One region of the Planococcus sp. NCCP-2050 genome, then DNA from elsewhere that is predicted to be linked to it. Evidence: riboswitches for the same ligand, from Rfam matches in the RefSeq annotation. Region 1 holds a riboswitch; each other region holds the start of a gene.
The links. A riboswitch is a leader RNA that binds a small molecule or an ion and turns the genes downstream of it on or off. The one in region 1 is predicted to bind lysine.
Positions count from the first base shown of each region.

Region 2: another riboswitch for lysine. It lies ahead of dapA (4-hydroxy-tetrahydrodipicolinate synthase); the one in region 1 lies ahead of NFU07_RS12385 (aspartate kinase).
Region 3: another riboswitch for lysine. It lies ahead of NFU07_RS15555 (Na+/H+ antiporter NhaC family protein); the one in region 1 lies ahead of NFU07_RS12385 (aspartate kinase).

Region 1 covers NZ_BRCX01000003.1:166,727-170,943, forward strand. Annotated here, with positions in the region: gene uvrC (excinuclease ABC subunit UvrC) at 1-1,527, shown strand, start outside; lysine riboswitch at 1,568-1,741, shown strand; gene NFU07_RS12385 (aspartate kinase) at 1,886-3,100, shown strand; gene NFU07_RS12390 (YslB family protein) at 3,172-3,573, opposite strand; gene NFU07_RS12395 (succinate dehydrogenase cytochrome b558 subunit) at 3,796-4,217, shown strand, end outside.
Region 2 covers NZ_BRCX01000001.1:1,510,254-1,514,470, reverse strand. Annotated here, with positions in the region: gene NFU07_RS07420 (STAS domain-containing protein) at 1-641, shown strand, start outside; gene dapA (4-hydroxy-tetrahydrodipicolinate synthase) at 697-1,587, opposite strand; lysine riboswitch at 1,714-1,892, opposite strand; gene NFU07_RS07410 (class I SAM-dependent methyltransferase) at 2,000-2,605, shown strand; gene ypfJ (KPN_02809 family neutral zinc metallopeptidase) at 2,665-3,513, shown strand; gene NFU07_RS07400 (TraB/GumN family protein) at 3,648-4,217, shown strand, end outside.
Region 3 covers NZ_BRCX01000006.1:35,819-40,035, forward strand. Annotated here, with positions in the region: gene NFU07_RS15555 (Na+/H+ antiporter NhaC family protein) at 69-1,646, opposite strand; lysine riboswitch at 1,750-1,931, opposite strand; gene NFU07_RS15560 (bifunctional metallophosphatase/5'-nucleotidase) at 2,005-3,348, opposite strand; gene NFU07_RS15565 (sulfite exporter TauE/SafE family protein) at 3,362-4,189, opposite strand; gene NFU07_RS15570 (DUF72 domain-containing protein) at 4,189-4,217, opposite strand, start outside.

The DNA of each region.
Region 1 (4,217 bases):
TACAATATCATGTTAAAAGATGATAAAACTTATCCGTATTTAAAAATCACAAGTGAACGCCATCCAAAATTGATTATTACGCGGCAAGTAAAGCGCGATAAAGGAAAGTATTTTGGCCCTTATCCGAATGCGTATGCAGCGAGTGCAACAAAGAAATTGCTCGACCGGCTGTATCCGCTTCGCAAATGCCATACGATGCCGGACCGTGCTTGCCTGTACTATCATATGGGGCAATGCTTGGCACCGTGTGTAAAACCGGTTGAAAAAGAAACTTACCAGGAAATGATCGATGATATTTCACGCTTTTTAAATGGCGGATTCCGCGAAGTGAAGCAAGACCTCGTTGAAAAAATGTCCGAAGCTGCTGAAAATTTGGAGTTTGAGCGGGCGAAGGAATACCGTGATCAAATTTCCCATATTGAAACAGTCATGGAAAAACAGAAAATGACGATGAATGACTTTACGAACCGGGATGTCTTTGGCTATGCAATTGATAAAGGCTGGATGTGTGTACAGGTCTTTTTCGTCCGCCAAGGCAAGCTGATTGAACGGGATGTTTCTTTATTTCCGCTTTACCGGGACCCTAAAGAAGAGTTCATGACTTTCCTCGGTCAATTTTATGAACAATCGAACCATGTAAAGCCGAATGAAATTTTATTGCCGGAAGGCGAAGATGCTGAATTGGTGCGTGAATGGCTGGATATGCGTGTCCTTATTCCGCAGCGCGGCAAGAAAAAAGATTTGGTGGCTTTGGCAAAGAAAAATGCGGAAATCGCCATCAAAGAGAAATTCCAATTGCTTGAACGCCAGGAAGAACGCACAGTCGGTGCTTGCGTAGAACTTGGCGAGGCGATGAATATTGAAACGCCGCTTCGCATTGAAGCATTCGATAACTCCCATATCCAAGGAGCGGATGCAGTTTCTGCCATGGTGGCATTTGTGGACGGGAAACCGTCTAAAAAAGATTATCGCAAATACAAAACCAGAAGCGCTTCAAAGCCGGATGACTATGCAGCAATGCGTGAAGTTATTCGCCGGCGCTATACGCGAGTTTTACGGGACGGGCTGCCGCTTCCTGATTTGATCGTGATCGATGGAGGGAAAGGGCAGATGGAATCGGCTCGGGAAATTATCGAAGACGAACTGGGCTTGTCTATTCCAATTGCGGGCCTTGCAAAAGATGCAAAGCACCAAACTTCACAGCTTCTCTACGGAAATCCAGTCGAAGTCGTGCCGCTGAAACGTACGAGCGAAGCTTTTTATCTGCTGCAGCGAATTCAGGACGAAGTTCACCGTTTCGTCATAACTTTCCACCGGCAGCTGCGCGGCAAAAACTCGATTCAGTCAGCGCTTGATGGGCTGCAAGGCGTCGGACCTAAGCGCAAACAGCAATTGCTGAAGCATTTCGGCTCCGTCAAACGCATCAAAGAAGCGTCAATTGAAGAGTTAAAAGAGGCGGGGATGCCGGAAGGCTTGTCTCAAACGATTTATCAGCATTTTCAAAATGAGACATTGTCAACCGAGTAGTAACATGTTATCGTAGAAGAATAATTGAATCACTTGGAAAAGTGATGATAGAGGTGCGGACGTCAATAGTAGCCATTCGGAGATTTGCAAAATCGATGAAGGATGGGGAAAGGGACGCCCGCCGAAGTGTGTTGAAGTTTGCAACTCGCATGCTGGTCCTGCATTTAATAAGTGCAGGGCTGTCAGAGTTTATCTCTGGAGGGCTATCTCACATGGACGTTTTTCGTATTCGTACATGCTAAAGAGGTAGTTTGCCGGTAACTCGGTGAGCTGCCTTTTTTTATTGGCAGGCAAAGCTATATTCAGTCTTTGCTTTTCATGTTGAGGGCCACATCGAAAAAATGTGGGAGTGAATGGAATGAAAACGGTAGTCATGAAATTTGGAGGAACATCAGTCGCAACTCCGGAAAAAATTATCGGAGTCGCGGAAAGAGCTATTGCTGAAAAAGAGAAAGGCAGTAGAGTCGTAATCGTCGTATCTGCGATGGGGAAAACGACCGATACATTGCTGGGATTGGCAAGTGAGATATCAGCAGAACCGCCGAAGCGGGAGATGGACATGCTGCTAGCTACAGGGGAACAGGTGACCATTTCACTGCTCGCCATGGCATTTAAAGCGCTTGGCCATGAAGCTTTGTCGTTTACCGGTTGGCAAGCGGGCATTGAAACAGAATCAGTGCCGCGCAATGCACGCATTGAACAGATCCATACAGATCGGTTGGAAAAGGTGTTGGACAATGGCTATTTCTGTGTAGTTGCCGGATTCCAAGGCGTTGATAAAATCGGCAACATTACGACACTCGGGCGCGGAGGGTCGGATACGACAGCGGTGGCGCTGGCAGCTGCATTAAAGGCAGACCGCTGCGATATTTACACGGATGTCGACGGTGTTTATACATCTGATCCGCGTTTTGTCAGCGGTGCCCGGAAGCTCGAGCAGATTTCATATGATGAAATGCTGGAACTGGCCAATCTTGGTGCTGGCGTCTTGCACCCTCGGGCAGTTGAATTTGCGAAAAACAACCAGGTTTCCCTATCGGTCAGAGCAAGTTATTCCGATGAACCCGGCACAATTATACAAGAGGTGGTCACTGTGGAAAAAAATCTTATTGTCAGAGGCGTCGCATTCGAAAAAGGAATTGCACGTGTGACAGTCACATATAAAAAACCGTTCAATGGATCATTGGCAAATATCTTTACAAAGCTTGCTGAACATCACATCGATGTAGACATCATCGTCCAAAGCATCACGGATGCGTTCCCGCCGTCCGTTTCTTTTTCCATCAAAGAAGAAAGTCTGGAAGAAGCGCGCCGTGTGCTCGAACAATACAAAGAGGAAATCGGTTTTGTCTCTTGCGAATTTGAATTAGGCCTCTCGAAAGTCTCCATCGTCGGTTCTGGCATGGTTTCAAATCCGGGGGTTGCAGCGCAAATGTTCGATATTCTGCGCCTGGAAGAAATTCCAGTGAAGATGGTCAGCACCTCAGAGATTAAAGTATCGGTCGTTGTGCCGCTTGTTGAAATGCAAAAATCAGCCAATGCTTTGCACAGAGCCTTTGGTTTAGATGAATAAAAAAGAAAACCCCGATAAATGGAATCGGGGTTTTCTCATGGAAAGATTAAGTGAATGTTCGAAAAGTGAGATTATGCTTTTTCCCGCAGATCCGTTTTCAAAGTAATCCGCACTAAATTCTTTTTTGGAAGGACTTCTTCGTAGGCTTCTGTCAAAAAACCGCCCAATTTCTGTTTTTGTTCAGCCAGAAATCCGGCTTCAAGCTTAAAGCAACGATTTTCGATTTTGTTGGGGTGGAGTGTATAGGTGGTTTCATCCTTGCCGGCCTTTTCCAAGGACAATTGGCCAAAATTCGCTTGGCTAAAAAAATCAGGTGCTTCTTCCATCGCGAAAAGAGGGAATTTGCGGGCAAGCGATTTCCCGGCCCAGTAAAGGATATCGGCTTCGTGCTGCCCTAGAACTTCTGATAATACATAGTCCCGTATAATTTCATAACCGAACTCCTGATCGGTTTCAGCATCTTTTACAGTCATGTCAAACCCACTTTCAGTATAATAAATTAATAGTAAGAATCACTTAGAAATATGCTAGTTGCCTTGACGCTCCAATTGGGGCGGAGTACAATAAATATGTCATATTATTGTATCATGATGTTGGTTGCAGTCAATGGATGCTTTCGTAACATATCGTTTGCTCTTTTTTCTGCGTATTATTGCTTGAGGGAGGTAAAAGTTTTGGACAATCGTGAATTTTTAATGCGCAGGTTACACTCATTACTAGGAATCATTCCAGTAGGGCTGTTCTTGACGCAGCATCTAATCGTCAACCATTTTGCTACACAAGGTGAAGCTTCTTTCAACAAAGCTTCTCACTTCATGGCGAACTTGCCGTTTGTTATTTTCTTAGAGATCTTCGTTATTTATTTGCCGTTGATGTATCATGCATTCTACGGTGTATACATAGCGTTCACGTCTAAGCATAACCCAGGTAAGTACAGCTACATGCGCAACATTTTGTTTGTTGCTCAGCGTTACACAGGTGTTTTCCTAGTGATCTTCATTGCATGGCACGTCTTTGAAACTCGTTTCCAAGTTGCGATCGGCAATGCAGCGGAAGCAGATTTCAATATGATGGAAAATATCTTGAGCAACCCATTAATGTTAGCGTTTTATATTGT
Region 2 (4,217 bases), on a different contig from region 1:
AAACAGCTTATGATGAAATTTCTGTCTGGGGAGAAAAAACCGGAAATTACTTTCTCGATCAAAATATGGCGCTTGATGCTGCTTTGGCAGAGACATCCCTTTACCGAAAGCATATCGGCAAAATCATTAAGACCGAAGCGATGCGCAATCAAATCAAACTCGAGCACCTTTTTGAAATCATGGAGTACTTTCATACACTTTTGGATCACGCTGCTTATTCCTATAGCTTTGCCTATATCAATTCATACCAGAAGAGCTTAAGGGAGGCTCGGGACGAATTCATGAAATTGTCTGCCCCGGTAGTGCCTGTAAACGATCAAATCGCTATTTTGCCATTGATTGGAGAAATTGATATCGATCGGGCTCAGTACATATTGGAAAAGACCTTACTGGAAGCCAGTCGTTTAAAAATCTTAACCTTGATTATTGATTTGTCCGGGGTCGTTAAAGTCGATGCGGTAGTAGCAGAACAGATTATCCGAGTGACCCAGTCATTAAGGCTGGTCGGCGTGCACAGCATGCTGACCGGCATCCGTCCGGAAATGGCACAGACGATGATCAGCCTGGGAATCGATGTCAGCCAGCTTTCGCTTGGCGGCAGCTTGAAACAAACGTTTAAAAAACTTACTGCCAATCCATAAAAAACTGCTGAAGCATCAAGCTGCTTCAGCAGTTTTTTCGTTGAATGAAATGGATTTAAAGTTTAGAAAGATTAGCTGGACTTTCCGAAAGCACGTGCTGAAGAGCTTGCTGTTCCTGCTCATTCAATGGGATCATTGGCAAACGCACACCGCCAACTTCTATGCCGCTTAAGTTCAAGGCTGTTTTTACAGGCACCGGGTTTGGCGCCGCAAATAACGCATGCATCACCGGCAAGAGTTTACGGTGAAGAGCTGCCGCTTCTTGGACATTGCCGCCTTTGAACAGGGTAATCATTTCTTGCATATCGTTCCCGATAATATGGGCTGCGACCGAAACGATGCCTTTTCCGCCGATTGAAAGCATTGGCAAGGTCAAGCCGTCATCGCCGCTGTAAACCGCAAAGTCAGCCGGTGTATTTTCAATAATTGCCGCTGCTGCATCCAGATCGCCGCTGGCTTCTTTTATCGCCACGATGTTTTTGATGGCAGACAGGCGAATGGTGGTTTCAGGAGACAGGTTCACGACACTACGCCCTGGAATATTATAAAGCATCACAGGCAGGAACGTTGAGGCGGCGATTGCTTGGAAATGCTGGAACATGCCTTCCTGGGAAGGTTTATTGTAATATGGGGTCACGAGCATGACGCCGTCCACGCCGATTTCTTCTGCTGCGCGCGTGAGCGAAATCGAAGAACGCGTATCGTTAGAGCCTGTGCCTGCAATGACCGGGATGCGTCCGTCGGTTATTTTAACCACAAACTTAAATAGCTCAATTTTTTCATCCGTTGACAGCGTAGGAGATTCACCGGTTGTGCCGGCTACGACTAGCGCGTCCGTGCCGTTCGCGATCAAATGCTCCACTAGTTTTTTGGTTGCCTGAAAATCTATATCACCTTGTGCGTCGAATGGCGTCACCATTGCTGTCACTACTTGTCCGAAATTCATCGTACCACCCTTTTCTCGTTTTTTTGGTTTGCTTTTAGAGGTAAACGGGTCGGTCATTAACAAACAAAAAGCAGCAACGAGGGTCTCGTTGCTGCCATAGAAACAATGTCATGCGTTTGTTTCTTTGTGTCAGATAGCCCTCCATATAGTTTCCTATATGACAGTTCAGCATTTGTTCAATGCAGAACCAGCGATAGCTAGTATGAGCCTTTCATCGCTTCGGCAAATTCCCCTTTCAGCATACGTCAACGGATCCCATACTCCTCGGTAAGCGTACTGATGGTCTTTGCACCTCTATCCTCACCCGGAATATCCGGGCAAGAAAATATTGAATTAGCTAGACCATATCAAAAATAATGGAATATTGCAAGCCATGCTGATTTGATTTAGTTAAAAAGAAAGGAGATGTGTTATGGAAGAACAACGAAGAGACAAGGAACTAACTATCCAAACGTCGGAAATCCAGCAAGGGTTTCCCGAATCGATTCATCACAATCGCTATGAACCGACGCCTTATTCGCTTCTTGATCAATTGTTCGACCGGTACTCCTTATCTTCTTCGGATCGGCTCGTCGATTTTGGCAGCGGGAAAGGGCGATTGAACTTTTACATTCATCACCGCTTCGGAGCCCAAACTACCGGGATAGAAATGGATCCCCATTTTCATCGGCAGGCGCTAGAAAATTTACAGGCTTATGAAAAGAAACGGAAAACAGGAGGCGGAATCCAATTTATCCAGTGTTTGGCTGAGGAATACAAGGTGCAGGAAACGGATAATAAATTCTATTTCTTCAATCCCTTTTCTGTACAGATTTTCATCGCGGTCGTCAATAACATTATGAAATCATATGAACAAAGAACGAGGGAGATGGACTTGATCTTATTTTTCCCGTCCGATGACTTTATCGATTATTTGGCGCAGCGGACTCCGTTTGAAGTGGCTGAAGAAATTGAATTGCCTGCTTCCGGAAAGAATCTTCGGGAACGGTTCTTGATATACCGGCTTTCCGTGTATTGATTTGAAAACTTGTAAATAGGGGTATAACGGGAGAAAGAGGTTGTTGAAGGAGTGGTTTGATGAAGTGGCGAGGCAGAAAAGCGAGTGGAAATGTAGAAGACAGGCGTGGGTCGGGAGGCGGCGGTAAGCTAGTTGCCGGCGGCGGAATTGGCGGATTGCTGATTGTTCTGCTTGTTGCATTTCTTGGCGGAGATCCAGGAGCGATATTGAATGGCTTAGATTCAGGCGAAACGCAGACAAACGAACCTTACGTGGAAACCGAGCAGGAAGCAGAGCTATCCGATTTTGTGGCAGTTGTCTTGGCGGATACGGAAACGGTATGGGCGCAGGTTTTTGAAGAGGAAGGGATGGAATACGTGGAGCCGACCTTAGTGCTTTTCGATGGCAGTGTAAATTCTGCTTGCGGAACAGCAGGGGCTGCAGTCGGACCGTTTTATTGTCCGGGAGACCAGAAATTATACATCGACCTCAGTTTTTATGAAGAGCTTCAGAATCAGTTCCAAGCACCCGGTGATTTCGCGATGGCTTACGTAATCGCCCATGAGGTCGGGCACCATGTGCAGAACTTGCTCGGGGTCATGAAAGAAGTCCAGCCGCTCAGAAATCAATTGAGTGAAGAGGAATACAATAAGCTGCAAGTGAAGCTCGAGCTTCAAGCGGATTATTATGCCGGCGTCTGGGCCCACCATGCACAAGGGATGGACCTTCTCGAAGAAGGGGATTTGGATGAAGCGTTGACTGCTGCAAGTGCAGTCGGAGATGATACGATCCAGCAGCGCTCGCGCGGCTACGTCGTGCCTGAAAGTTTCACGCACGGCACTTCTGAACAGCGCAAGAACTGGTTCTACAAAGGCTTTGAAGCCGGTAACCTTCAAGCCGGGGATACCTTCAACGCAAATGATTTGTGACGGGGGATCCGTGAAAATTGAAGAACTGAAGAGTCGGGCATTGATATTTTTGGCAATGTGATTCATTATTGAAATAGACAGTCTTTTCACGCAGTGCGCGAGGGGAAATTAGGTTCTATAAAGGAAGTAAATTCATGCAGGAAGAAAATATTACACGCATCCAGCTGGACGGCCGCGAGATTGTTTTAATCGGTACGGCCCACGTTTCCCGGCAAAGTGCGGAACAAGTAAAAACCGTCATTGAACAGGAACGCCCGGATTCGGTTTGCATCGAGTTGGATGCACAGCGTTACCAGTCCGTTACTGAAAATAGCAAATGGAAAGAAACGGACATCTTCAAAGTGTTAAAAGAAAAGAAAGCCAGTCTATTATTGATGAACTTGGCCATTTCTTCTTTCCAGAACCGGTTGGCTGATCAATTCGACATCAAACCGGGACAGGAAATGATTCAAGGCATTGAATCGGCAAAAGACACAGGCGCTGAATTAGTGCTGGCTGACCGGAATATCCAAGTGACTTTCTCGCGGATTTGGGGGAATCTTGGTGTCATGGGTAAAGCGCAGCTTCTGACTTCGGTGTTTTTCAGCATCTTCAGCAAAGAAACCATTTCAGAGGAAGACCTAGAAAAGATGAAATCGCAGGATACGTTAAACGCGGTCTTGGATGATTTCACGCAGTCTTTTCCAAAGTTGAAAAAACCGCTT
Region 3 (4,217 bases), on a different contig from region 1:
GTTTTTTTTAATTAAAACTATTTGCGAAATAATAAAAAAGCAGAGAAGTAACTTCTCTGCTTTCGAATTTATACTAGTTTATTGTGTTTTTCAGCTATAGTCGTGCGTCTTGACCAGACGATGAATAATATCGCCAAAATAACAATCACTACGCCTAAAGACAGTAAAAGTGAGTTTGTGAACCCTATGACAATATACCCTACCGCAGCAATTAACGCGGCTGTAATAGCATAAGGCAACTGGGTAATCACATGGTCCATATGATTGCTTCCTGCTCCTGTAGAGGAAAGGATCGTCGTATCTGAAATCGGCGAACAATGATCGCCGAATACAGCACCTGCTAAAACCGCTGAAAGCGTCGGCAATAATAATTCCGGTTCAGCTTGAGACATAATCTGCCCAGCAATTGGCAGCAAGATCCCGAATGAACCCCAAGATGTTCCTGTAGAAAATGCCATGATGCCTGCTAGCAAAAACAGCAAAACCGGAAGAATTGAAGTTGGCATATTAGCTTCGGTAACAACATCTGCTAAATATTTTCCGGTCTCAAGACTATCGATCAGATAAGTCAATGACCAAGCGAAGATAAGAATCATCACTGCACCCAACATCGATCTAACTCCAGCCAAAATTCCTTTTGCTACCCAACCGGCATTGGCTGTTTCGTTTTTACGCATTTGCAGCAAGTACAGAATGACGGAAGTTAGTGCACCCAATACACCGCCCACTAGAAGAGAAGCAGGCACATCCGTATTCTCAAAAATCAGCCAGATATCAAAAACTTGTTCCGCATTTTGATAGCCGGTCCACATCATTGCACTGACAGTTCCTACGACCAATACGAAAATCGGTAATAATAAATCCAGAACCCGGCCATGGGAATGGCTTGGAAATTCTTCTTTCATTTCACCCGGAATCGTTTTTTTCGGATCGAATAATTGGCCTTTTGTAAGGGCTAAGGTTTCATGCTTTTTCATCTCGCCAAAGTCTACGTCACGGATTGCGACAAAAAAGACAATTGCAAGAGAAGCAACCACATAGAAGTTCATCGGTGCCATCCAAATGAACGCTTCCAAAGCGGAAGACTCGACGTACGTTTGCCCCGCTAATATGGTGGCTACGATTCCGATAATGGCTGCGCCCCAACTCGATACTGGCGAAATAACGCAGACAGGCGCGGCTGTAGAATCGATAAAGTAAGCGAGTTTCGCGCGAGAGACTTTGTAGCGGTCTGTAATCGGGCGTGCGACTTGCCCTACAGCGAGTGCATTAAAGTAGTCGTCAATGAAAATGACAATGCCTAATAAGACCGTAACAACTTTTGCTCCTCTTCTCGACTTGATCCGAGTCGATGCCCACTCAGCAAAAGCATGGCTTCCTCCAGATAAGCTGACGAAAGCGGTAATGATTCCTAAAAGCAGTAGGAAAAGAATAATGAAAACATTATAAGCATTAAAGCCTTCATCCCAGAAAATAACTGCAAAAGACGTGTAAAGCTCTTTTAAAGCGGCTACCGGAGCAAATGAGGTATAGATAAATGCTGCAGCGACAATCCCGGCTCCAAGAGACAGCAGCACGCGCCGCGTTAATAGCACCATTGCAATGGCGATAATTGGCGGCAAGATTGAAAAAATCGTGTTCTCCATGAAAAATCCTCCTTTTTTGTAGGATGGAAGAGAAAAAAGGCTGATTGTCTCCGTTAGGGTACAATCAGCCTTCTACAATTCGTCTGTGTGATAATACATCAAACATCCCTGTAGCTCTTCATTTGTGCAAAGCACAAATGACAGTGCCATTCTTCTTCAGAATGACCCCAGCCCTTTTTCCATTGACTGTGAAAAAAGAACTTCGGCAAAATTTCCTTTCGAATGCGTTCAACGTTGTCAAACTCGCGCATTGTACTGATAAATTCCGCAGCCTCTACCCATCGATATAATTCATTTCTTAGTTAGCATAGCCGATATTTTTTTGAAAATCAAATGAGTTTATACTTTGAATATTCACTCACTTAAGTGCTTTGCTTCTAAAATACTGGCTGAAAACATCCCGCAGGAATTCAGGCATGAAGTATTTCTTAGGCGCCCGTTTTAATGAAGGGAAAAAATAACCAAAAGTGAACATATCCAAAGTAATCAATTTATAACTTTCCTCTGGATTTGCCGGAATGCCGCCAATGAATAATTGATGATTTTCCATGGATAAGTTGATGCGGATCATTTTGCCGAACACCGCCCCACGAAAACCCATCCCTTTCAATTCAATAGTCGGCCACTCAGCGTTCAAGGATTGAAGAAAGATTTCTTTCAGTTCAGCGCCTGTCAATTCGATCAGGCAAGGATTAATCGGATGTGGAAGCATCTTATGGAAATCATAGCGCGTTGCTGTTCCAAGCGGCATATTCTCCATAAAGAGCCCCGCATTGAAAATGGCGCAATCCGCTCCTGAAAAATCTAACATCGCTTCCCCGAACAATTCTGCGAGTTTCGAGTCTTTGAACCAATCTGCGTCAAGCACTTGCTCATTATAGAAAATCGGATCATTTAATTGCTCTTTTCCTTGCGCAATCAGCAAATCATCAAAATCTTCTTCGACACTTTGGAGCATAGCAGTCTCAATCAATTCCGCTTGTTTTTCGCCGCTTTGAAGATCGACTGTAATATGTCCAATATAGATGCCGAATTTGCCGGCTGCTCCAAGCATCGTATTTCCGATCATTTTGCCCTCATGGAAAATATGATGCGTATGGGCTCCGAGCAATACATCGATTTCCGGGCATAACTCCACCAATTGCTCATCTTCTTTGATGCCGAGATGCGACAGACAGATAATGAGATCGGCTTGATCTTTTATGGCCTCAACCGCCTGGACTATAGAATCCTTTGCGTCGGTTACGGTCCAGCCCAGTCGCCGGTAAAACGGCGTAAACTCTGCAGTAGCCCCAACCAACCCAATTTTCAAGCCGCTCTTTGCTTCCACTAGATGAAAAGGTTTCGCCCAATTCGGCCGGCTGCCGTCCAATTCAAACAAGTTCGAGACGATGACGTCAAAATCAGCTTGCTGATAAAGCGCGTCAAGCTCTTCCTTAGCCAAGGTGATGCCTTCATTATTGCCGATGGTCACAGCATCGTAGCCTGCATCATTCAATAATTCGATATTCCCTTTCCCTGAAGTCCCTTCAGTGAAAGGATGCGAACGGTCAACGTGGTCACCAATATCAAGAATAAGGCACATATCCCCTGCTTCTTCGTGCCAACGCTTTCGCTCTTTTAGCAGCGACCGGATGCGCGGCCAATTTGAAAAATGGCTATGCACATCGTTTGTATGATAAATGTGAAGGGTTTCACCCATGACTTACACCTCTTTAAGAACTAAATATTCCTTCATAAATAGACCGCAGTCCGAGAACCAATAAAGCAATCCGCAAAATAACGACGAGCGTATCGGAATTCAATTTTTTATTTAACGCGGCCCCTATTTTAGCACCGATATAAGCACCGGGAACGACTGCTAATGTGTAAAGCCAAGGCACATTGCCGAGTGAAATATGGGTAATGGAATTTACAATAGCCGATAAAAACACCATGAACATCGAAGTCCCGACCGCTACATGCGGAGGGAATAGAAAAAGAAGAATCATTGCCGGCACCATGATCGATCCTCCACCGATGCCGAATAAGCCGGATGCAAATCCGACGGCAAATGTCAGAAGAAGTGCAAACCATACAGGATAGCCGTATACGTATTCCTTATTCATCGAATCCCGGAACGTGAAATTGCGTCCATTTTGCACAAACCACCGCACTGCTTTTAAGCGGTCTTTCACCAATAACAGCAAAGCCAGAAAAACTAATAAAAATCCAAAATACAATTGAAACGAAGGGAGATCCAGGCTTTTATTGACAAAAGCACCAATGATGGTTCCTGGTACGCTGCCAGCGAAGAAAATCAGCCCGCTCCGATAATCCACCGTTTTGACTTTCATATAGGAAAGCGTAGAGGACAGACCTGTGAAAATCATCATGACGACAGAAAGTCCGACGATTTTCTGAGGCGGGAGTTCTGGGAAAAAGATGAAAGAAGTGCCGAGAAAAAGCATAGCAGGCACTAAGATTACACCGCCGCCGAGTCCGATTAATGCGCCAACGATGCCTGAAAGCAAACCGACAAGCGCAATCAGCAAGAAGACCATTAAAACCCTCCGTCAAATAAATCGAGCT